DNA from 4 places in the Viridibacillus sp. FSL R5-0888 genome. Region 1 is predicted to be linked to each of the others. Evidence: riboswitches for the same ligand, from Rfam matches in the RefSeq annotation. Region 1 holds a riboswitch; each other region holds the start of a gene.
What was found. Region 1 has a riboswitch for S-adenosylmethionine ahead of MKY02_RS02230 (bifunctional homocysteine S-methyltransferase/methylenetetrahydrofolate reductase). Riboswitches for the same ligand answer to the same signal wherever they lie in the genome.

Region 1 (5,918 bases):
GTGTAAAGCGCAGTTGCGTAATGATGATACCTAAAATTAGACCAAGTATAGCCCCAGCCAAAAATGTATAAGTAAACTCGAAAAAAGCTTCCTTAATTGAAAAGTACCCTGTCACAACAGCTGCCACGGCGAATTTGAAAGCAACTAAACCAGAGGCATCATTAATAAGTGATTCACCACGAACGAGGTTTAAAATCTTCTCGGGTATTTGAATACGCTTTGCAATACCGTTTACTGCTACAGGATCTGTTGGTGATAAAATGGCTGCAAGTGCAAATGCAGCAGCTAGAGGTATATCAGGAATTAGCCAATGGATAAAGTAACCACCGCCGAGCGTCGTTAGAAGGACTAATATAATGGCATTCCCAAGAATAGGTGTGCGCATTTTCCACAGTTCTTCTCTAGGGAAATTGCGTCCGTCATTATACAAAAGTGGGGCAACAAAAAGTAATAAAAACCATTCAGATTCAAGCTGAAGCGTCATTTCATTAGCGAATATAGCTAATAGAACGCCAAGTGCTATTTGGATTAGTGCTGTAGGTATAAATGGAATATAATGTCCAATTACATTTGATAATAACAGGCAAACTAATAGTAATAGGATTGTAATTAATAAATCCATAATAAACTCCCTTCAAAAAAAGTATCGATAGAAAAGTAAGTATTTATTCATTACCCTTTTTCAGAAATAAATGTACTGTATAAAGAAACTTTCAAGAATATTTATGAAAAGGCCACGTTAAATTTGACAAAGGTGTAAACGTTCGCAAATAAGTGCGTGAATTTGTGATGGATATCATGACAGTTTCGAAAATGAAAGTTTATACTAGAACTACAAACAACCAATTAAAATAAAACAGAATCCGTTGTGAGGAGTGAATATATTGAAAACAGTTGTTGTAGTTGGTGGCGGTATAACAGGTCTTACTACTATGCATTATTTACAAAAGGAAAAAGAGGACAAAGGCTTAGATATAGATTTAGTATTGATTGAAAAGAATGACTACTTAGGTGGTAAAATGCACTCAGTAGAAAAAGATGGCTTTATTTTGGAGACGGGTGCAGATTCGATTGTTGCACGTCATTCTAGTGTTATGCCATTAGTAGAAGACTTAGGGTTACAAGATGATCTTGTATATAATGGTACAGGAATTTCGTATATTTACACAAATAATACATTGCACGCGATTCCAGCAGACAGCGTTTTTGGCATTCCTACAAGTGTAGAGTCCCTTGAAAGTAGCTCATTAGTTTCAGCAGAAGGAAAAAAAGAGGCGTTAAAAGATTTAGAAATGCCTAATGAGCATTTCACAAAGAATAGCTCAATCGGTTCTTTCTTAGAGCATTTCTTAGGAAAAGAGCTTGTTGAAAAACAAATCGCTCCAGTGTTATCAGGGGTCTATTCAGGGAAGTTAGACACGCTGACAATGGCTTCAACATTACCGTATTTACTCGAGTATAAAGAGCAGTACGGAAGTATTATTAAAGGGTTTGGCGCACATAAAGAAGAATTTCAAAAAGCGGCAAATAAAAAATTCATATCCTTTAAAAATGGATTATCTTCTTTATTTACCCGTTTTGAAGAGAAGTTAGCAGACGTTACAATTCTAAAAGGCGTTTCAACAAATCATATCGAAAAAAGCGGCGACAAATATAAATTGACATTTGATAATCACGAAGCAATTGAAGCTGATTTTATCGTGTTAACAACACCACATGATGTAACTCAAAAACTATTAAAAGATCCGAATTTGGACGAGGACTTCAACGATTTTAGCAATGCCTCACTAATTACGATGTATTTAGGTTTTAATATTCCCGATAGCCAATTACCTGCAGACGGTACAGGTTTTATCGTTTCTGAAAACAGTGATGTCAAATGTAATGCTTGTACATGGACAAGTCGTAAATGGAGTCATACTTCAAAAGACGGCAAATTACTTGTGCGTTTATTTTATAAAAACTCAAACCCAGATTTTGAAGAAATGAAGCATTCAAGTAAAGAGGAATTAACTGAAATTGCTTTAGAGGATATTGCAAAAAGCTTGAATATAGAAGCAGAGCCTACTGTTGTAGAAGTGACAAAGTGGAATGATTTAATGCCAGTTTACCATCTTGGTCATGGAAAAACAGTAGAAGCTTTATCAACTAAAATGGCCACTGCATATGAAAATGTATTACTTGCAGGTTGTTCTTATTACGGTGTAGGTATTGGCCCTTGTATTAAGAACGGGAAAGAAACAGCAGAATCAATTCTAGCAAAAATACATTAAAAAACAATCAAGGTAGGTAGAAAAGAGCTAAGGGATACCAATTTCATTAGCTCTTTCTTTTTGGGGTAATTTTAATAATTTTAACGTTATGTCAAACTGCTTGAAAGTGCTAAGTGAATTGTTACTATTAAAATGAATGAGAAAAGAAGGTGGATAACATGCGGAAAAAGGGAAGTTTGATATTAGGCATTTTCTTGCTAGTAATTGGTTTAGTTTTTATTTTCTATCAGCCTATTATGGGATATTTCATTTCGAATATGTCGAAGGCAACGATTGAGCAACAAGACATAGCGTCAGCAATGAAGAATCTAGATGCGTCATTTGATTTTCAGCAAGTGGATGATTTAAATGTCAAAGATGTTGTAAAGGCACAATTCAATCAAAAAAAACTAAATGCCATTGGAGCTATTAGTGTACCTCAAGTGAATATGCGATTACCTATTTTATATGGTGTATCGAATACAAACTTAGCAATTGGTGCTGGTACGATGAAACGTGAACAAAAGATGGGAAAAGCTAATTATGCCTTAGCGGGTCATAATATGAATAATGGGAAGGCACTCTTTAGTCCTCTTACTAATGCGGAGGAAGGTATGCAAGTTTATGTAACCGACTTTAAAAAAATCTATGAATATAAAATTGATAAAATGCATATTGTACAACCGGAGCAAATTGATGTCATAAATGATTCAAATGAAAAAATGATAACGCTCGTTACATGTAATTATGATGGTTCTAAGCGACTGATTATTCAAGGTGAATTGGTTGAAATAAAAAGTTATGATAAGACATCAGCTAATAAAATTTTTGCAAATAAATAGTCATGAAGAAATGATTGTTGTTTCAACAAGTAATTGCCAAAACTCATCTTTTTTGTTTTGTAGCTAAAATATACTTATAATACAGAGTTTTGCTATAATTCTAAAAACGCTCTTGACGATATTCTTTTCTAGGGTTATGATTCTTTTAATTATTCTAACAATTAAATATATATTTCTTATCAAGAGAAGCTGAGGGACTGGCCCTTTGAAGCTTCAGCAACCAGCCATCTGGTCAGGTGCTAACTCCAGCGGATTTACAGATTGTCCGAAAAGATAAGAAGGAGCGAACATCGTAATCGTCAAGCCTTCTTATCCATAAGAAGGCTTTTTTATGTAGAAAGGAAGGGATTTTAATGGGATTACTTGAAAAATTGCAAACACAAGTGTTAACAGCTGACGGTGCGATGGGCACTTTATTATATTCTTACGGAATTGATTATTGTTATGAGGAATTAAACATTACCAAGCCTGAAGTGATTGAAAATATACACCAACAATATATAAAATCAGGCGCTGACATTATTCAGACTAATACGTATACAGCGAATGCCATTAAATTAGAACGTTATGGTTTAGAGAGCTCTGTAAAGGAGTTTAATGAATCGGCAATCGCCATTGCAAAACATGCTGCAGCACCAGGAGGCCAATTTGTCTTAGGGACAATTGGTGGTATTCGCGGTATTCGTAAAAGTGAAGCGACACTAGCTGAAATCATAGCTGCATTAGATGAGCAAGCGGGGTATCTATTAGCAGGTAATCCGGATGGTTTATTACTAGAGACGTACTATGATTTTGAGGAACTTTCATCTGTAGTGCAACATTTGAGAAAATTGACTGATGTACCAATCATCTCGCAAGTATCAATGCATGAACCAGGTATTTTACAAAATGGCTTATTATTAAATGATGCATTGCACCAATTAGAAGCTTTGGGTGCAGATATTGTTGGAGTAAATTGCCGTTTAGGCCCTCACCATACAATCCAAGCGTTTGAGGATGTAGAATTGCCATCCAAGGCATTCTTATCTGCATATCCAAATGCTAGTTTGCTAGATGTAGAAGATGGCAAAATTGTTTACGAATCAGAGGCTGATTATTTTGGCCGTGCTGGTGTTTTACTACGTGACCAAGGTGTTCGATTAATTGGAGGATGTTGTGGTACGACACCGAAGCATATAGAAGCTGTAAAAAAACGTATTGCTGACCTACCACCAATTGAAAATAAAATTGTAAAGAAGAAAAAAGTAATCGAGATTAAAGAAGCGACTCCTGATCAGCATGAGCCACTTCACGAAAAGGCGAAAAAGGAACGTACAATCATTGTAGAACTCGATACACCTCGCCACCTTGATACCACTGCCTTTATAGAGGGGGCGCAAATACTCAATGAAACAGGTGTTGATGCTGTCACTATGGCTGATAATTCATTGGCATCCCCTCGTATTAGTAACATGGCAATGGGCTCAATTTTGAAAATGCAAAATAATATTCGTTCCCTTGCTCATATTACTTGTCGTGATCGCAATCTCATCGGCTTACAATCGCATTTAATGGGTCTTGATGCATTAGGTATTAATGAGATTTTAGCAGTTACTGGAGACCCTACAAAAGTAGGTGATTTCCCAGGTGCAACTAGTGTTTATGATGTCTCAAGCCTAGAGTTACTTCAATTAATTAAACAGTTGAATGAAGGGATATCATTCTCAGGTAAACCTCTTCGTAAAAAGGCTAATTTCTCTATTGCAGCTGCATTTAATCCTAATGTACGAGTGCTTGATAGAGCCGTAAAAAGATTAGAAAAGAAAATTGAGTGTGGAGCAGATTATTTCATCACACAGCCTGTATATACGAAGGAAAAAATAATAGAGATATATGAAGCTACTAAACATTTAGAAACCCCTATTTTCATAGGAATCATGCCACTAACAGGTATCCGAAATTCAGAGTTTTTACATCATGAAGTACCAGGGATTAAGCTCTCTGATGAAGTACTTGAAAGAATGCGCGCAACGGGTAATGATAAAAATCTTGCAACTGCAGAAGGTATAGCGATTGCTAAGGAATTAATCGATACAGCCGCAGAGTTATTTAATGGTATTTATATCATTACGCCATTTACACGTTACGATATGTCAGTAGAATTGATTCATTATATTCAAGAGCTAGATCAACAGAAAGTAGGAGATCACAACTATGTTAAAACAACCAATTAAAGAACGACTCCAACAACATATTCTTATATTAGACGGTGCAATGGGGACTATGCTCCAAAATGCTAATTTAACTCCCGAGGATTTTGGTGGAGATGAATATGATGGCTGTAATGAATATTTGAATATCACACGACCTGACGTGATCGAAAATGTACACCGTGCTTATTTAGAGGCGGGTTCAGATATTATTAGTACGAATACATTTGGTGGGACTCCTGTTGTATTAAATGAATATGCATTGGGTGATCAAGCGCATGAAATTAACTTATTAGCAGTGCAAATCGCTAAAAAAGTAGCGGATGAATTGTCAACACCTGAATGGCCACGATATGTTGCTGGTGCAATGGGACCAACGACTAAAACCTTATCAGTAACTGGTGGTATTACATTTGATGAGCTATTGTATGACTTTTACGTGCAAGCTAAGGCATTAATTAACGGTGGAGCGGATTTGTTATTACTTGAAACAAGTCAAGATATGCTGAATGTTAAGGCTGGCACTTTAGGTATTAAACAAGCGTTTGAAGAGCTTGATAAAGAACTGCCTGTGATGATCTCGGGAACAATTGAACCTATGGGAACTACTCTGGCAGGGCAAAGTATTGAAGCCT
Region 2 (5,918 bases), 3.5 Mb from region 1:
GGTGCCAGCTTCTGTATAAGAGACCGCACGTAAAAGTGCAGTAGGGCCGTAACGAGAGCGTAGTTGATCCATGGTAGCTCCGAGCTTACGACGACGAAAGCGGTCAGTATCGAACAAACTAAGCTGCATTGAACGTTCAGATTCAAGCTTTGTAATACTAATCGTCAGCTGGCGTACCGGTCTATCTTCTATATAGTGTTCATCAAGCAACTGCTGGCAGACCTGATAAATTTTCATCGTTTCATTTGTTGGCTCATCGATTGTGCGTGAACGATGGAAGCCTCCACCAAATGCATTTTTACTGTAGGAGAGTCCTAGTGAAATGGTACGCCCTACTTTAAATGCTTCACGCGCACGCCTTGCGATGTCTTCACACATCTCTAAAACAACTGCAAGCACTTCTTCTTTTTTGTTATAATCGCGCATTAAAATTTGTCCTTTACCATAACTGATTTGCCCTTCAATTATCGGTGAACCGAGCTCAGAAAGATCAATTCCCCACGCATGATGATAAAGCTGATTACCCATAATACCAAAACGAGCTTCTAGTGTTTTTAAATCTGCTTTCGCTAAATCTCCTACTGAAAAAATCCCCATATGATTAAGCGTGCGTTCTGTCCGACACCCAATACCCCACATCTTAGAGAGTGGTGATGTAGGCCATAACTTTTCTTCCACATCTTCATATACCCATTTAGCAAAGCCCGTTTTTTTCGCTTCTAAATCAAGCGCTAGCTTTGATAACAACATATTAGGCCCCATGCCGACGGCACTTGGAATTCCAAACTGATTGTAAATATCTCGTTGTATCTTCTTCGCGGTTTGTTCAACTGGTCCCCATAATTTTTCTGTTCCTGTTAAATCAACGAAACTTTCGTCAACACTATAAATATGGATAGCTTCCTTTGGGACATAACTGTTGAGTAAGCGTGTAATTTCCATTGAAACGCGGATGAAGAAGTCCATTTTAGGTTCAAATAGGCGAATATCCGGATGCTTCGGAATTTCATAGAGGCGTGTGCCCGTTTTTACTTGGAAACGTTTTTTCATCATCGGCGATGCCGCTAGCACGATACTTCCCTTTTGATTGAAGTTACCAACTACCGCAATCGGCGTTTTCATCACATCTAAATGCTCCAATGTTGCAATACAACTCGCATAGAAGCAACGCATATCGATACACATAATTGATCGCCTTGGCATGTTTTCGTACATACACCTATCCTCCAATAGAGAACGTTTGTTCTTATTTTAAATTGAGATGAGTGAGATGGCAAGTGGGAATATCAGGTATTGTGAATGAGTAGTGAGTATAAGTTTTACCAGGAGGACTTCATAATAAAAAGAGACTACTGCACACTTAAAAGTGTGCAGTAGTCTCTTTAGAAAAATGCTCGAAACATTTACTCGAGATATCCAGCTTCAGCAGTCAGACTCTCGAGATCACTTCCACCTTCTCGGTTGAAAACTGAAAGTACGTTTTCAATTCGAAGGTTCCAGCGCTTGTCGAGTCTAGGGGACCGCTTCAGCATTTACTCGAGATATCCAGCTTCAGCGGTCAGACTCTCGAGGTCACTTCCACCTTCTCGGTTGAAAACTGAAAGTACGTTTTCAATTCGAAGGTTCCAGCGCTTGTCGAGTCTAGGCGGACCGCTTCAACATTTACTCGAGATATCCAGCTTCAGCGGTCAGACTCTCGAGGTCACTTCCACCTTCTCGGTTGAAAACTGAAAGTACGTTTTCAATTCGAAGGTTCCAGCGCTTGTCGAGTCTAGGCGGACCGCTTCAACATTTACTTCATCCAGTCAGGTTTGCCGAAACCTTTAAATTCTTCATCGATGATTTTTTCAAATTCTTCCGATTTAACGATTTCTAGTATATCTTTTGCTAGTTGTGAATCTTTGTTTTCTTCCTTAACCGCAATAACATTACGGAATTTATCAGGCATGTTTTCTAAGAAGAGTGCATCTTGTAGATTCAGTCCCGCCGCAAGTGCAAAGTTTCCTGGGACACCAACAAGGTCAGCGCTATCGATTGCACGAGGCAGCCCCGCCGCTTCTATTGGTTGGAACACTAAGTTTTTAGGATTTTCAACAACGTCTTTTTCAGATGCTTTTAGTTCTTCGATGTTCGGGTCAATTTTGATAAGACCTTGTTCTTGTAACGCTAATAATGTACGTGCCGCATTTGATGGATCATTAGCAATTGCTACTTTTGCGCCGTCTTTAATACCATCAATTGATTTAAAATCTTTTGCAAAGAAGCCCATTGGTGCAGTTGGTACGTTAATTAGACCAGTTAATTTCATTTTATTTTGTTCATTAAAGTTTTCAAGATAAATTGAATGTTGGAAAAGGTTTGCATCAATATCACCAGAATCTAATGCTTTGTTTGGTTGTACGTAGTCACTGAATTCAACTGTTTTTACTTTATACCCTTTTTTCTCTAATTGCGGGATGATTGCTTTATTTAACATGTCACTATACGGCCCTGCAGTTGCGCCAATTTTAATGTCTTTTGAATCTTTTGGTTTGCTTTCATCTTTGTTACCACATGCAACTAAAACTGTTGCTAATACGAATAATAACGCTGCTAGTAAAAACTTTTTCATTTTCAAATCTCCCCTTTATCGTTTATCAATTGCTTTTGAAATGGCATCGCCTGAAAGTTGAATAATTTGGACAATAACAATTAAAATGACAACTGTCGCAATCATAATTGTGTTGTCATAGCGGTAGTAACCAAAGCGAATAGCTAGGTCGCCAATTCCACCGCCGCCGACAATACCAGCCATTGCGGAATATGCGACTAAACTAATAATCGTCATTGTCACACCTTGGATAATACCCGATTTCGCTTCAGGTAATAGCACATCTCGTATAATCATCCACGGTGTTGCACCGACAGCTATTGATGCCTCGATGACACCTTTATCAACTTCACGCATAGACGTTTCTACAAGTCTCGCAAAGAACGGAATGGCTGCTACAGATAATGAAACACTTGCCGCTACGGGACCAATTGTATCTCCAACCAGTATTTTTGTTAGCGGGAACAACGCTACTAATAGAATGATATACGGAACGGAACGAACTAGATTGACGATAAACCCTAAAATTCCGTTAAAAAAACGATTACGTAAAAATAAACCTTTGCTTGTAACAAATAGTATAATTCCAAGTGGTAAACCAATAATTAGTGAAATGCTAAGTGAAATACCAATCATCAGTAACGTTTCACCAAATGCTTTCCAAATGTCTGGAAGCATACTAATAAAGTGCTCGAAATCAAATAGCATTGTTAATCACCTCCACAAACGCACCGCGTCCTTCCATATAAGAAATAGCTCTCCCTACATTATCCGGTTGACCTTGTAGCTCCATTAAGAAAATGCCAAGAGGTTTTTCTTGAATATATTCAATTGTGCCGTGCAAGAAATTACCACGTACTTCAAAGTTTTGAATCATATCTGAAATGACGCCCTCTCCAGCTACATCTCCTTTGAATAGTACTTTCACAATTTCCCCTGTCACACCTTTAAGAATCGTTGGTGGCAGTTCAAATGATACAACGCTGCTAATAAATTCTTGTGTTAATGGCTCAACCGGATTTGCAAAAACGTCGTAAACTGCCCCTTCTTCAATGACTCTTCCTTCTTGCATAATAACCATTCGATCACAAATTTCTTTCACAACATCCATTTCGTGCGTGATAAGGATGATTGTAATATTTAGCTCACGATTGATCTTTTTTAGTAAGCGTAAAATGGAAACCGTTGTTTTTGGGTCAAGTGCTGATGTCGCTTCATCACAAAGTAGTACGGATGGATTATTTGCAAGTGCGCGGGCAATGCCGACACGTTGCTTTTGACCACCACTTAATTGTGCTGGGTAAACGTCTATTTTCTCAGATAAACCTACCATTTCAAGCAATTCTTTTACACGAGCATTAATCAGCTTCGGTGGTGTAGCCGCTGCTTTTAAAGCAAATTCAATATTTTCGCCAACCGTTTTTTGACTGATTAAGTAAAAATGTTGGAATATCATTCCGATTTTCAAACGCGCTTTACGAAGTTGTTCACCTTTTAATTTTGTTAAATCTTGACCATTTACTACGATACTGCCACTTGTTGGTCGCTCTAATAAATTGATACAACGTAGAAGCGAGCTTTTTCCTGCGCCAGAATAGCCAACAATACCGAAAACTTCACCTTCATCGATTGTCAACGATACGTTGTCTACACCCGTTACCGTACCCTTCTTGGTTTTATATACTTTTGTAAGATTCTGAATCTCGAGCATATTGTATCCCCTCAAATCTGTTTAAATTATGTAACTTCTATAGAAATACTTGGAATTTGCTGTATTAAAAAACGCTTCTTTCGGTTATCTGAAAGAAGCATCGTAAGTGTAAATTGGCGATTTATCTTCCAGAATGTACTCATTCTGTAGGAATTGGCACCTTCCCTTTGGCAGGGGGTTGCCGGACGTCATAGGGCCTATCCCTCGGTCTCTCTAGATAAAATTCAATATTCGTTTGTAAGTTATGAACTAAATATTACTGTGAAATAATGTAGATGTCAAACACTTTTTTGAAACTTTGAATTATTTCAAAATATCTTTATATAATTCAGGACGACGATCATCATATACCGGGATTCGTTGGCGAATTTCATCCACTATAGAGAAATCGACATCGATAATCGCCATTTCTTCATCTTCTCCACCAGTCCATAACACTTCACCCCAAGGTTCAATAACCATCGATTGACCGTTGAAATTTTGTTTTTTATGGCTAATTCTATTTACTGCAATAACAAAACACTGGCTTTCAATTGCACGTGCTTGTAATAACGTTTTCCAATGATCAATACGTGGCGTTGGCCATTGTGCAGAAACGAAAATTACTTTCGCTCCGTTCAATGCATGAAGACGTAACCACTCTGGAAAACGAATATCGTAGCAGATAACACCAGCTGCTGGAATATCACCCAGTTCAAAGTTATTTTGCTTATCGCCAGCTGATAAATACAAATGCTCGTCCATTAGACGGAAAAGATGCGCTTTATCATATTCGCTGACAAGCTCCCCTTTGTTGTTATATACGTACATCGTATTATAGAATTTACCATCTTTTTTCGTTGATACCGAGCCACCAACAATATGAATTTGTAATTCTTCTGAAAGCTTTTGTAGAAAATTCTTTGTGCGTTCCCCGTTCGGATCTGCAAGGTCTTCTAATTTCTCTAAAGCATAGCTAGAATTCCACATTTCGGGAAGAATTGCGAGTTCCGCCCCCTTATCAGCGGCCTCCCTGATAAACTTTTCGACGTTTGTAAAATTTTTTTCGATGTCCCCGAAGGCAACATTTAATTGTATACATGCAATTTTCATAACTCCACCACCTGTAGACATTTTCTTAAAAAGGTTATAATATTTCTCTTATTATTGCGACTATTTTATACATACGTCTATTTTATCCACAAAGTAGTTGTTGTGTATAGCGTTTTTATAAGAAAGATTTTGTGGATAACAAGTTATTAAAGAAAATAATTCAAGGGGGTTTGTTCGAAGATGGAATTTTCAACGAGATTACAACAGTTGCCGAAGCAGTTTTTCGCAACTTTAGTACAAAAAGTAGGTGCCGCAGTTGCGGAAGGTAGAGATGTCATCAATTTAGGCCAAGGAAATCCAGACCAACCAACGCCTCCTCATATTATAAAAGCTATGCAGGAAGCTGTTATTAATCCGCAAACTCATAAATACTCTCCATTCCGTGGCTTGCCAGAATTCAAGGAAGCCATTGCTGAATTTTATGCGCGAGAATACGGCGTTGAAATTGATACAGATACGGAAGTAGCCATACTTTTCGGCACAAAAATTGGTGTAGTTGAATTACCTTTAGCTATTATGAACCCT
Region 3 (5,918 bases), 2.9 Mb from region 1:
TGACAATTCTTTCACATGTACGGAAACATCTAACTTACCTCTTGAAACTAATGAGGAAAGCATTTTTTTTGTATGAACTTCTGCTTCCATCCACTCTTTCGGAAAACGTGTCGTAACTTCTAAAAAACGATGATTTACCGATCGAATTTCTACAGTAAGCCGAAATTGTTCCGTTGTTGTGACACCCCTGCCAAATCCAGTCATACTACGCACCAAGGTCAGTCACATCCTTCTTTGCATACTGATTTTTAATTATAACATATGAATACAAGTTTTGCCTTGCAGATTTGCTAGAAGTTCACTTAATAGAATAAAAAAATGATTAATATCGATACTCATTAGTCACGAAGAACTGCATTTTACAAATCCTACACTTACCTATATAAACGAAAAAAATGTTAAGATAGAACAAAACGTTTTGAAAGAGGAATCACTTATGGCTTATGATGGTTTATTTACAATCGCAATGGCGAAAGAGCTACAACAGTTAGTAACAGGCCGAATCGCGAAAGTGCATCAACCGAACACCCAAGAAATTATTTTACATATACGTGCCAATGGTGGAAATCACAAATTATTATTTTCAATCCACCCTTCCTATGCACGTGTTCATATCACAGAACAAACAATTGAAAACCCGCCAGAACCACCTATGTTTTGCTCGTTGCTTCGTAAACATATTGAAGGTGGATTTATTGAATCAATACAACAACAAGGTGCTGACCGCGTCCTCATCTTGAAAATTGCTAGTAAAAATGAAATTGGTGACCCAATCACGAGGGAATTGCACGCGGAAATCATGGGGCGTCATAGCAATTTAATTTTAGTCGACAAAGAAACAGACAAAATCGTAGATAGCTTAAAGCATCTACCACCTGCTATGAATAGTTACCGTACTGTTTTGCCTGGCCAACCTTTTATCGCACCACCAGAACAAGATAAGGAAGACCCTAAAACAGTAAGTAGGGAATCAATACAACTATTCTTTGCTGAAGAAAAAAACACTCAAGAAATAGTACAGAATTTTACAGGCTTTTCTCCCTTACATGCTACTGAATTGTTATACAGAAGTGAAGCTACAGGGCAACCAATTGCTGACCTCTTCTCTTTATTTATTGAAGAATTTAAAATTGGAGGGAATTCACCAACCTACGCTGAAGTAAAAGGGAAAACATATTTTTCACCAGTGAAATTAACACATCTAGAAGGTGAGCATACAAGCTACTCAAACCTTAGCAGTCTACTGGATCGCGTATTCTTTGCAAGAGCTGAGAGAGACCGCGTTAAACAACAAGCTGGTGATTTAGAACGCTGGTTACAAAATGAAATTAGCAAACTTAAATTAAAGTTAAAAAAACTCCAAAAGGATTTGGATCGAGCAAACAATTTAGACCAATTCCAATTATTCGGTGAGTTATTAATGGCCAACTTGTACGCATTTGAAAAAGGGCAAAAGGAAGTTACTGTTGTTAATTATTATAGTGGGGACAGTGAAGAAATCACGATCCCTATTAGCGAACGGAAAACACCTGTTGAAAATGCACAGAGCTACTATACTAAGTACAACAAGGCGAAAAACGCACTTATCATGGTGCAAGAGCAACTCAATAAAACGCAAGGAGATTTAGCCTACTTTGAAATGCTATCGCAACAAGTACAACAAGCTGCTCCAGCTGATATAGAAGAAATTCGTGAAGAGTTAGCTGAACAAGGCTACTTGAAATTACGTGCTTCAAAACGACGTAAAAAACCAACTAAACCAACTCCAGAAAAATTCAAATCTTCCACTGGTATTGACATTTCAGTTGGCAAAAACAATAAACAAAATGATTATTTAACATTTAAAATCGCACGTAAATCTGAAATTTGGTTGCATACAAAGGATATCCCAGGATCACATGTCGTTATTCACTCTTCTGAACCAGATGAACAAACTTTACTAGAAGCGGCAACTTTATCAGCCTATTTCAGTAAAGCACGTGAATCGTCGTCCGTACCTGTCGATTACACAGAGGTACGTCAAGTAAAAAAACCAAATGGTTCTAAACCTGGTTTTGTTATTTACTTCGAGCAAAAGACATTGTATGTAACACCCGATGAAGAATTAATCATGAAATTAAAATAATAAGATTTAAGAACACTTAAAAGGAGTCGCACATTTTTCAAACGCGACTCCTTTTACTATTTACTGCACTGCCTTAATCACTTCTCCATTGTACCAAATCCTATTTTCACATTATCTAATTTAGCTTTTTCAATCGTTGTTTTTACTTATATTTGGATCATTATAAATAACTTTCTATATAAAGGTAGGACTTTGCTACAAGCATTTGGGCATGCGATAAATTTTCTACTAAGTCTAATCATACTTCAATAATTTTAGTAGTGATGTTAAAAAATACAACAACTAAATTTCATTTTGTTACCTTTTATAACGATTCGATTTTTTGTTTTATGCAATTTCAAAAACCATACGATTTCCACTTGGATCTTCTACAACAAACTCATCCCCTAAATCTTGAATTTGTATTTGTTGTTTAATATAATTTTTTGCTGTCTCATAACTTTCTGTTGTTGGTAATTTAAAACGTACTTCTTTCAATCCTGATTCATTTTCAGCTGCCTTTTGAAGTCCTTCACCCGACCATACATTTCCCGCAAGATGGTGATGATAGCCCCCTACTGAAATAAAAAATGCTGTATCAATAATCATCTGTTTTTCAAAACCTAATTTATTTATATAGAAATCTACGGATTCCTCTATATTTGCTATTCGCAAATGAACATGACCAATTATTGTTTCAGCTGGTAATTTCCCATCTGTTTCAAAATCAGCTAATGGAGCTAACTCTTTGAAATTAAGAGGATTACTTCCACCAGGATACTTATCCCAATCTTCACGATGACGATCCGCATATATTTCTATACCATTTCCTTCAATATCATATATATAAAACGCCTCACTATAACCGTGATCACTCGCACTATCTAACCTAGCAATTGGAATATAGCGTTCAAAGTGCGGGAAACGTGAAGATTGCTCTATCGGACTATCTATCGTTTCCTTATTACGTAGAATTTCGAAAAATTTCGTTGCAAACGCTTCTCTACTTGGTAATAAAAAAGCTGTATGGAATAAACCCGTACTTTTAGCGGGTTGTAATTTTTCCGCGGTTTTTTCTAATTCAAAAATAACGTTGTTACTGCCTTTACCACCAAATTTAGCATGTTGTGTACTTTTTTCTAAAACGACAAGACCAACTACATTTTCGTAAAATGCAATTTGACGTTCCAAATCTTTTACTTTTAAAATGACACTTCCAACTTGTGTTGCAGCATCCAATACAAATTTACCTTGTTTCCCATCAATTCTTTGTACCATCTTTATAACCTCTCTCTTTGTTATTTACCAATTATGGAATAAACGACTTCTATTAAAAAACTCTCTTTCTACATCTTCTAGAAAGAGAGTTGAGGGGGGCTAATTCAACTCTTATCTCTCATAATTGCACGCAATCATGTTGAAGTTAGCTCCTTCCTAAAAATTAGGTGTTGCTGAAACTTAAGTGGGCCATTTCCTTCAGTTTCTCAAGTAAAGAAATCCACTTAATATCCCTAGTTAACTTATTGGTTTAATTGATTTTAAAACAATTTCCATAATTAAGCAACATATATACAATTATTTTCTTCATTTAAAATGATTCTTTATAAAGTAGCATTTTGCACAATAAAAAAACTAGCAAGAGATAATTTCTTTTCTCTTGCTAGTTTAAAAGCACCTATATTTGTATTATTATTTTAAGTTCCCGGCTTTTAAATCAGCATGCCATTGTAGTAAACCTGGAATGTCTGATTCATTAATAGCACCTGATTCTTTTGCTGCTTCAACTAATGCTTCAAAGTTTGATAGGCAATAGTAAGGAACACCCACTTCCGCAAAAGCCTGTTCAGCACGTGGTAATTTATATGAATATACTGAAACGACACCAAGTACTTCAGCGCCTTCACGACGAAGTGCTTCTACTGCTGTAATGCTAGAACCACCTGTCGAAATAATATCTTCTACTACAACTACTTTTTGACCTTCAGAAAGCTTTCCTTCTGTTTGGTTACCACGACCATGGTCTTTTGGTTTTGAACGTACATATACCATAGGTAAGTCTAAAATGTCGCTTACCCATGCTGCATGTGGTATTCCCGCTGTTGCTGTACCAGCTACTACATCTGTTTCCGGGAAATTTTCTTTAATAAGCGCTGCAAGGCCGTTTGCGATTGTTGTACGTACTTTTGGAAAAGAAATTGTTAAACGTGTATCACAGTAGATTGGTGATTTAATACCTGATGCCCAAGTAAATGGATCATTCGGACTTAGCTCTACTGCTCCTACTTCTAACATACCTTGTGCTACTTCTTTTTGAATTGTCATTATTGTTGTCCTCCCCATAATTGCTGTACAGCATGGTACGCTTCAACTGGATTTTCTGCTTGTGTAATAGCACGACCTACAACGATTTGCGTCGAGCCTTCTTCGCGTGCAAAATCAGGTGTAGCAACGCGTTTTTGATCATGTGCAACACCACCAACCATACGTATACCTGGTGTTACTTTTAGGAAGCTTTCTCCACATACTTCGCTGATTGCTTTTGCTTCAAGTACAGAGCAGACAACACCATCTAAACCAGCTGATTGTGCAAGTTTGGCATAATGCATTACTGATTGATCTAAAGATAAATTGATTTGTTGCTCGTTTTGCATTTCCTCTTCAGTCGTCGAGGTTAACTGAGTTACTGCAATTAAAACTGGTCGCTTATTACCTTCCTCAGTTCCCTCTTTTAATCCTTCAAGAGCAGCCGCCATCATATTTGAACCGCCTGCAGCATGGACATTGACTAGGTCCACACCAAGTTTTGCTAAGCCCTTCATCGCTGATTTCACCGTATTTGGAATATCATGCAGTTTTAAATCTAAAAAAATGTCGTGACCTTGTGCTTTAATTTTGCGTATAATGTCTGGCCCTGCTTGTAAATAAAGCTCAAGACCCACCTTCACAAATAGTGGCTCATTGAACTGAGAAAGAAATGTCATTACTTTCTGTTCATCTGGAAAATCTAACGCGATAATAGGCTTATTATTCATTTAGCGGTGGCTCCTTCCAATTACATCTGTTAATTTGTTATAACCTAATTCATCTAGCTTTTGTGGTAATGCTTCTATAATATTTGGGCAGACGAATGGATCCACAAAGTTTGCAGTACCTACTGCTACAGCACTTGCCCCTACAGATAGGAAGTCGATAACATCCTCTGCAGTTGCAACTCCTCCCATTCCAATGATCGGAATATTAACGTTTCTGCTTACTTCATGGACCATACGAATTGCTACCGGTTTAACAGCTGGACCTGATAACCCTCCAGTACCGTTAGCAATAATCGGTTTTCCTGTTCTCGGATGCAAACGCATACCGATTAATGTATTAATCATCGTAATACCGTCTGCTCCGCCTGCTTCTACAGCTTTTGCGATTTCAGAAATATTCGTTACATTTGGTGATAATTTTACATATACAGGTACATCTGATACCGCTTTTACTGCTGCCGTTAAGTCACTTGCTGATTTCGGATCTGTACCGAATTGAATACCACCACATTTAACATTTGGACATGAAATATTCAACTCTAATGCATGTACATTTGGTGCTTTTGAAATAGCCTCTGCTACTGCTACATAATCGGCAGTTTCTGTTCCAGCCACATTAGCAATAATCGGCACATCATATTTTTCTAACCATGGAAGTTCATGTGATAAAACATGCTCTAAACCTGGATTTTGTAAGCCAATGGCATTTAACATACCCGCCGCTGTTTCAGCAACACGTGGCGTTGGGTTACCTGAGCGTGTTTCTAATGTTGTAGCTTTTA
Region 4 (5,918 bases), 460 kb from region 1:
CTATTGATAAAAGGGTAGAAGTTACCAAGGTCATTTAAAAGGTTATTGAATGAATAAATTTAAGTGAAAAGGTATCCTCTATTATCAACAAGTGAATATTGCTATGTTTACTGGGGCGTCAAAGTATAATTGATTTAGATTAGGTTATCCTATATAAAAAAAAGGATGATATGATGAATAAACCCATTACACTTTACGTTTCGATTGCAAATCAGCGTTACTATACTTCTCCTGACGAATCACCATGGGAATTTAAACTTCAGATTGAACCACAGTATATAAAAGTTTTTGACCAACTATTTAATCAAGCGGAATATTTTGATGGGAAGAGTATATGGAGAGCTCAATTACCTTACATTCCATACCATTTAGATCAGGAAAACGATGAAGTTGATCTACGTTTAAAGAAACTATATGCACTTGTTCATGAATTTGGTGATACTGAAACGAAGCAATTAATTGAGCAAATGCCGTATTATAGTTGATTGAAAAACATACCTTCGTTACACTTAGAGCAATAGGGAGTGATCGAAGGTATGTTTACATTTACAGATTTAAACGGCAATGGTGTTGAATTATCTTTTAAAAAAAATGCTTTTAAAATAGCGCCTAAGCATGTATTAGTCTTGGCTAAATATCATAAACAGTGGTTATTAACGGATCATCCAAACCGTGGCCTTGAATTTCCAGGTGGCAAAGTAGAAGGAGACGAAACGTTAGAACAAGCTGCTGAAAGGGAAGTATATGAAGAAACAGGTGCTATCATTCATGAAATAGAATGGTTAGCAACATACTATGTTCATGATGATCGTCCATTTAGTAAAGCAGTATATGTGGCAAATGTATTGAAAATCGATGACATTCAGCAAAAATTTGAAACGAATGGAGCTGTACTGCTATCGGATGAAGAGTTACATAATTGTGATCGACTAAGCTTCTACATGAAAGATGCAGGGATGAAAAAAATGTTGGAGAAGGTGAGTGAACGTGAAGATAAATGGCTTCGTTGAAAGTAGTCGTAGTTATCCGTCTCCAAATCCACAAGTTCGTCTAACTGAAATTACATATTGGTCTGAAGGTTTGCGAGTGAAAGGATTACTTGCAGAGCCCGTAGCAAAGGGTATTTATGAAGGACTACTTTATCTAAGGGGCGGTATGCAGGGTATTGGAATGGTGCGACCTGCTCGTATTGCGCAATTTGCATCGCAAGGATTAGTTGTTTTTGCGCCGTATTACCGAGGAAATCGTGGGGGAGAAGGGCGAGATGAATTTGGTGGAAATGACCGTTATGATGCAGTGAATGGTGTCGATGTATTAAAACAATTTTGTCGTTCACATCGTATTCATATTTTCGCATTTTCTAGAGGTGGTTTGATGGCGCTTTGGACTGGAATTTTGCGAAATGATATTACCTCGATTGTGACTTGGGCAGGCGTTTCTAATCCTAAATTTACTTATGAAGAACGTATAGATATGCGTAGAATGATGAAAAGGGTAATAGGCGGATCACCTACTAAGATGCCTGAGGCTTATGAAGAACGTTCACCAATTGCGAAGATAAAGCAATTAAATGCACCAATATTAATTATTCATGGTAAAAAAGATGAAAACGTTGGAATGCATCATGCATTATTGCTTGAAGAAAGCTTAAAGGCATTTAATAAGCATGTTGAAACATGGTATTATAATGACTTTACACATTTTTTCCCTAGTGCAGTCAATCACAAAATAGTTAAGAGCGCATGTAATTGGATGAAACTCCAAAAGGGGTGAACTAATGCTAGGTTATGTAAAAATAACAGTCGACCCGGAAAAATTGAAAGTGGGAGCAAGTTTTGAGGAAACATATCTATTTTGGCAAATTCTTTGCGATGTATTTGTAAAAGAGTGTGTAGAAGTAGAGATTCAAAGTTGGCAAGAAGAAAATGGTGTCATTGAAGAGTTGGAAAAAATATCGGATGTCTCTAAAGATGAAGGTCTAATAAAAATTCAAAGAATTCCTCTAACAGATGCTAATCGTGCATTTTTTAATAATCATGCTGCTAATAAAGAGGGGAAATTAAAATGGTTCTCTATGCGCTTTTACGATGAAAATGGGAAAGGCAGAATAGAGGTTAGGGATTATGGCTTTGAGGTACGCTTTAATAAGGTCACAGGAGCACAATCTGAAGAAGTGATACAACAATTTTCTAATCCTCATACAGAGGCGGTATTTTATGATGATGATGTTGAATAAGTTGATTGGAGCGTAGCGACGAAGCAGCTTTGAGCCCGCCCGAGGAAAGCGTCCACCGTAGTGGAAATCAACGGTCTTAACAATTTGTATATATTGTAAAATAAAAAGACCACTCAGAGAGTGGTCTTTTCTAATTTGTTCGATTTTGTTCGATTGATTTAAGCGATAGGACCGCCGTTTTTCACGATATCTTCTGAAACAACACCGAATTTTTTGAAGTTTTCGCGGAACATGTTAGCAAGTGCAGAAGCTTTTTGATCATAAGCTTCTTTATCTTCCCAAGCGTTACGTGGATTTAATACTTCAGTTGGGACACCTTCAATTGCTACAGGCATTTCTAAACCGAAGATAGCATCTTTTTCAGTAAAGACGTTATTTAGTTTACCATCGATTGCAGCGCGAACCATTGTACGAGTGTAAGAAAGTTTCATACGGTTACCAACACCGTACTCGCCACCAGTCCAACCAGTGTTTACTAAGAAAACGTTTACTTCGTGTTCGTCGATTTTGTTACCTAACATCTCAGCATAAACTGTTGCTGGAAGTGGTAGGAATGGAGAACCGAAGCATGTTGAGAATACTGGTTCAGGTGAAGTAACACCACGTTCAGTACCTGCTAGTTTAGATGTGAAACCACTTAAGAAGTGATACATTGCTTGTTCTTTTGATAACTTACTGATTGGAGGCAATACACCAAAAGCATCTGCAGTTAAGAAGATGATTGTTTTAGGATGGCCTGCAACAGATGGATCAACAATATTTTCGATATTTTGGATTGGGTAAGCAACACGAGTATTTTCTGTTAGCGAAACATCATCATAGTTAGGTATGCGTGTTTCCTCATCCACTACTACGTTTTCTAATACAGTACCAAAACTAATTGCATTGTAAATTTCAGGTTCTTTCTCTTTAGAAAGGTTGATAGTTTTAGCGTAGCAACCGCCTTCGATATTGAATACACCGTTGTCAGACCAACCATGTTCATCATCACCGATTAGTTTACGATCTGCATCTGCAGATAACGTTGTTTTACCAGTTCCAGATAATCCGAAGAACAATGCTACATCGCCTGCTTCACCAACGTTTGCTGAACAGTGCATTGAAAGAATACCTTGTTGTGGTAATAAGTAATTCATGATACCGAAAATTGATTTTTTCATTTCTCCTGCGTATTCAGTTCCACCAATTAGGATGATACGTTTTTCAAGCGAAACGATAATGAAAGTTTCTGAGTCAGTACCGTCTACTGCTGGATCCGCTTTGAAAGTTGGAGCAGAAACGATTGTGAAGTCAGCTTCATGAGTTTCTAACTCCTCTTCAGTAGGACGAATGAATAATTGGTGTGCAAATAAGTTATGCCAAGCGTATTCATTTACTACACGAATAGCTAAACGAGATGATGGGTCTGCACCTGCAAAACCTTTAAATACAAACAATTCTTCTTTTTCTTTTAAGTAGTTTACTACTTTAGTGTATAATGAGTCGAAGATATCTGACGAAATTGGTCTGTTTACTTTACCCCAATCAATTTTGTCTTTCGAACTATCTTCTTCAACCATATATTTATCTTTAGGAGAACGACCTGTATATTTTCCTGTGACTGCCCTTACAGCACCATCAACAGTTAGGATTGCCTCACCGCGTGAAGTAGCTTTTTCTGTTAATTGTGGTACTGAAAGTTGTTCCAGAATATTATCACCTTTCAATAATTCCTTCAGTTCATTCGTAATCTCTACTGAATTCATCGTTTTACGTACCATCCTTTTTATATTATTCCTCGTATTAGAGGGGATTTATAATTCATTTCGGAAATTAGTATAACACATTTAGTTAAATAATCTATACTAATTACCATTTAATTTTCATGAAAGTTGTACTTTTTTTTAGAAATAAAAAAGGTGTTGACAACTAAGGTATAATGTTCTAATATGAGAAATTGAACGGATACTCTTATCCCGAGCTGGTGGAGGGTCAGGCCCTATGAAACCCGGCAACCTGCATTGTGATTTTATGTGATGCGCTGGTGCTCAATCTGATGCAAGGATTTGATCCTTGAACGATAAGAGTGAAAGGTGCTTATGAATTATTCCCTTCCACTCATTAGTAATAATGGGGGGAAGGGTTTTTTTATTTAAAATAGACCAATTCCTAAATTTTTTATAAGTATGTGTAATTTATGCGGTTCTATTTATATATAGTGGCACTTTCTAGAATCCTCGTGTTAAAGGCAGCAACGGCTTGGCGTTCAATCCTACTGGAAAGAACTAACATGGGTAATGAGTACCGTATCATTTCCGAGGCAATCTCGCAGATAATAGGAGGAAACCAAATGACAAACCGTCGACTGTTTACATCTGAGAGTGTAACAGAAGGACATCCAGATAAAATTTGTGATCAAATTTCGGATGCCATTTTAGATGAAATCGTTTCAAAAGACCCGAATGCACGTGTAGCGTGTGAAACTACAGTTACAACTGGTCTTGTATTAGTAGCAGGAGAAATTACAACATCAACTTATGTTGATATTCCTAAAATCGTTCGTGAAACGGTAATGGAAATCGGTTATACACGTGGTAAATATGGCTTTGATGGCGAAAACGTAGCTGTTTTAACAGCAATCGGTGAGCAATCAGCTGATATCGCATTGGGCGTTGACCAAGCACTTGAAGCACGCGAAGGTTCAATGACAGATGAAGATATTGAAGCAATTGGTGCAGGTGACCAAGGTTTAATGTTTGGATATGCATGTAACGAGACACCTGAGTTAATGCCTCTACCTATTAGCTTGGCACATAAATTAGCAAGACGTTTAACTGAAGTTCGTAAAACAAACGAGTTACCTTATTTACGTCCAGATGGTAAAACACAAGTAACAATCGAATATGATGAAAATAATCATCCAGTTCGTGTGGATACAATTGTTATTTCAACTCAACATGATCCAGAAGTAACGTTAGAGCAAATTAAAGAGGATTTACAAGCACGTGTAATTGCTCCAGTTGTACCTACTGAATTACTAGACGAGAAAACAAAATACTTCATCAACCCAACAGGTCGTTTTGTAATAGGTGGACCAAAAGGTGATGCAGGCTTAACGGGACGCAAAATTATTGTAGATACTTATGGTGGATATGCTCGTCATGGTGGCGGTGCTTTCTCTGGTAAGGATGCGACTAAGGTTGACCGTTCTGCAGCTTATGCAGCGCGTTATGTTGCAAAAAATATCGTAGCAGCTGAACTTGCTGAGCGTTGTGAAGTACAACTGGCTTATGCAATTGGTGTTGCACAACCGGTTTCAATTGCAATCGATACTTTCGGTACTGGTAAAGTAAAAGAAACAAATTTAGTTGAATGGGTTCGTGAATTATTTGATTTACGCCCAGCTGGAATCATTAAAATGCTTGATTTACGTCGCCCTATCTACAAACAAACAGCTGCTTATGGTCACTTCGGCCGTACAGATTTGAATGTTCCTTGGGAAGCTACAGATAAAGCTGCCGTTTTAAAAGAAAAAGCTGGACTTTAATTCAATCTGAAAAATTACAATAACATAAAATATCCCGAGTTACATGTTGATTATTAAGTAATCAATTGTAGTTCGGGATGTTTTTTATTATATTATAGAAGAAACTCATAGCAAGAGATTAAAAAAACCTGAGAATTCGTTTGAAAAACGATACTC

Region 2: it holds a riboswitch for S-adenosylmethionine, as region 1 does, so the genes downstream of both, MKY02_RS19535 (methionine ABC transporter ATP-binding protein) here and MKY02_RS02230 (bifunctional homocysteine S-methyltransferase/methylenetetrahydrofolate reductase) in region 1, are expected to answer to the same signal.
Region 3: it holds a riboswitch for S-adenosylmethionine, as region 1 does, so the genes downstream of both, MKY02_RS16890 (VOC family protein) here and MKY02_RS02230 (bifunctional homocysteine S-methyltransferase/methylenetetrahydrofolate reductase) in region 1, are expected to answer to the same signal.
Region 4: it holds a riboswitch for S-adenosylmethionine, as region 1 does, so the genes downstream of both, metK (methionine adenosyltransferase) here and MKY02_RS02230 (bifunctional homocysteine S-methyltransferase/methylenetetrahydrofolate reductase) in region 1, are expected to answer to the same signal.

Annotation. Positions count from the first base shown of each region.
Region 1 is NZ_JBBPAU010000001.1:435,208-441,125, forward strand. It holds gene MKY02_RS02215 (Na+/H+ antiporter) at 1-622, opposite strand, end outside; gene MKY02_RS02220 (protoporphyrinogen oxidase) at 885-2,273, shown strand; gene MKY02_RS02225 (class A sortase) at 2,432-3,094, shown strand; SAM riboswitch class I at 3,268-3,374, shown strand; gene MKY02_RS02230 (bifunctional homocysteine S-methyltransferase/methylenetetrahydrofolate reductase) at 3,448-5,307, shown strand; gene metH (methionine synthase) at 5,288-5,918, shown strand, end outside.
Region 2 is NZ_JBBPAU010000001.1:3,942,304-3,948,221, forward strand. It holds gene MKY02_RS19520 (Y-family DNA polymerase) at 1-1,215, opposite strand, end outside; gene MKY02_RS19525 (MetQ/NlpA family ABC transporter substrate-binding protein) at 1,793-2,611, opposite strand; gene MKY02_RS19530 (methionine ABC transporter permease) at 2,627-3,298, opposite strand; gene MKY02_RS19535 (methionine ABC transporter ATP-binding protein) at 3,288-4,301, opposite strand; SAM riboswitch class I at 4,420-4,525, opposite strand; gene MKY02_RS19540 (carbon-nitrogen family hydrolase) at 4,605-5,393, opposite strand; gene MKY02_RS19545 (pyridoxal phosphate-dependent aminotransferase) at 5,574-5,918, shown strand, end outside.
Region 3 is NZ_JBBPAU010000001.1:3,366,456-3,372,373, forward strand. It holds gene MKY02_RS16880 (YicC/YloC family endoribonuclease) at 1-216, opposite strand, end outside; gene MKY02_RS16885 (Rqc2 family fibronectin-binding protein) at 437-2,125, shown strand; gene MKY02_RS16890 (VOC family protein) at 2,453-3,382, opposite strand; SAM riboswitch class I at 3,491-3,600, opposite strand; gene pyrE (orotate phosphoribosyltransferase) at 3,794-4,426, opposite strand; gene pyrF (orotidine-5'-phosphate decarboxylase) at 4,426-5,136, opposite strand; gene MKY02_RS16905 (dihydroorotate dehydrogenase) at 5,137-5,918, opposite strand, start outside.
Region 4 is NZ_JBBPAU010000001.1:895,359-901,276, forward strand. It holds gene MKY02_RS04485 (hypothetical protein) at 174-485, shown strand; gene ytkD (RNA deprotection pyrophosphohydrolase) at 537-1,010, shown strand; gene MKY02_RS04495 (alpha/beta hydrolase family protein) at 988-1,773, shown strand; gene MKY02_RS04500 (hypothetical protein) at 1,778-2,236, shown strand; gene pckA (phosphoenolpyruvate carboxykinase (ATP)) at 2,395-3,981, opposite strand; SAM riboswitch class I at 4,184-4,302, shown strand; gene metK (methionine adenosyltransferase) at 4,566-5,762, shown strand.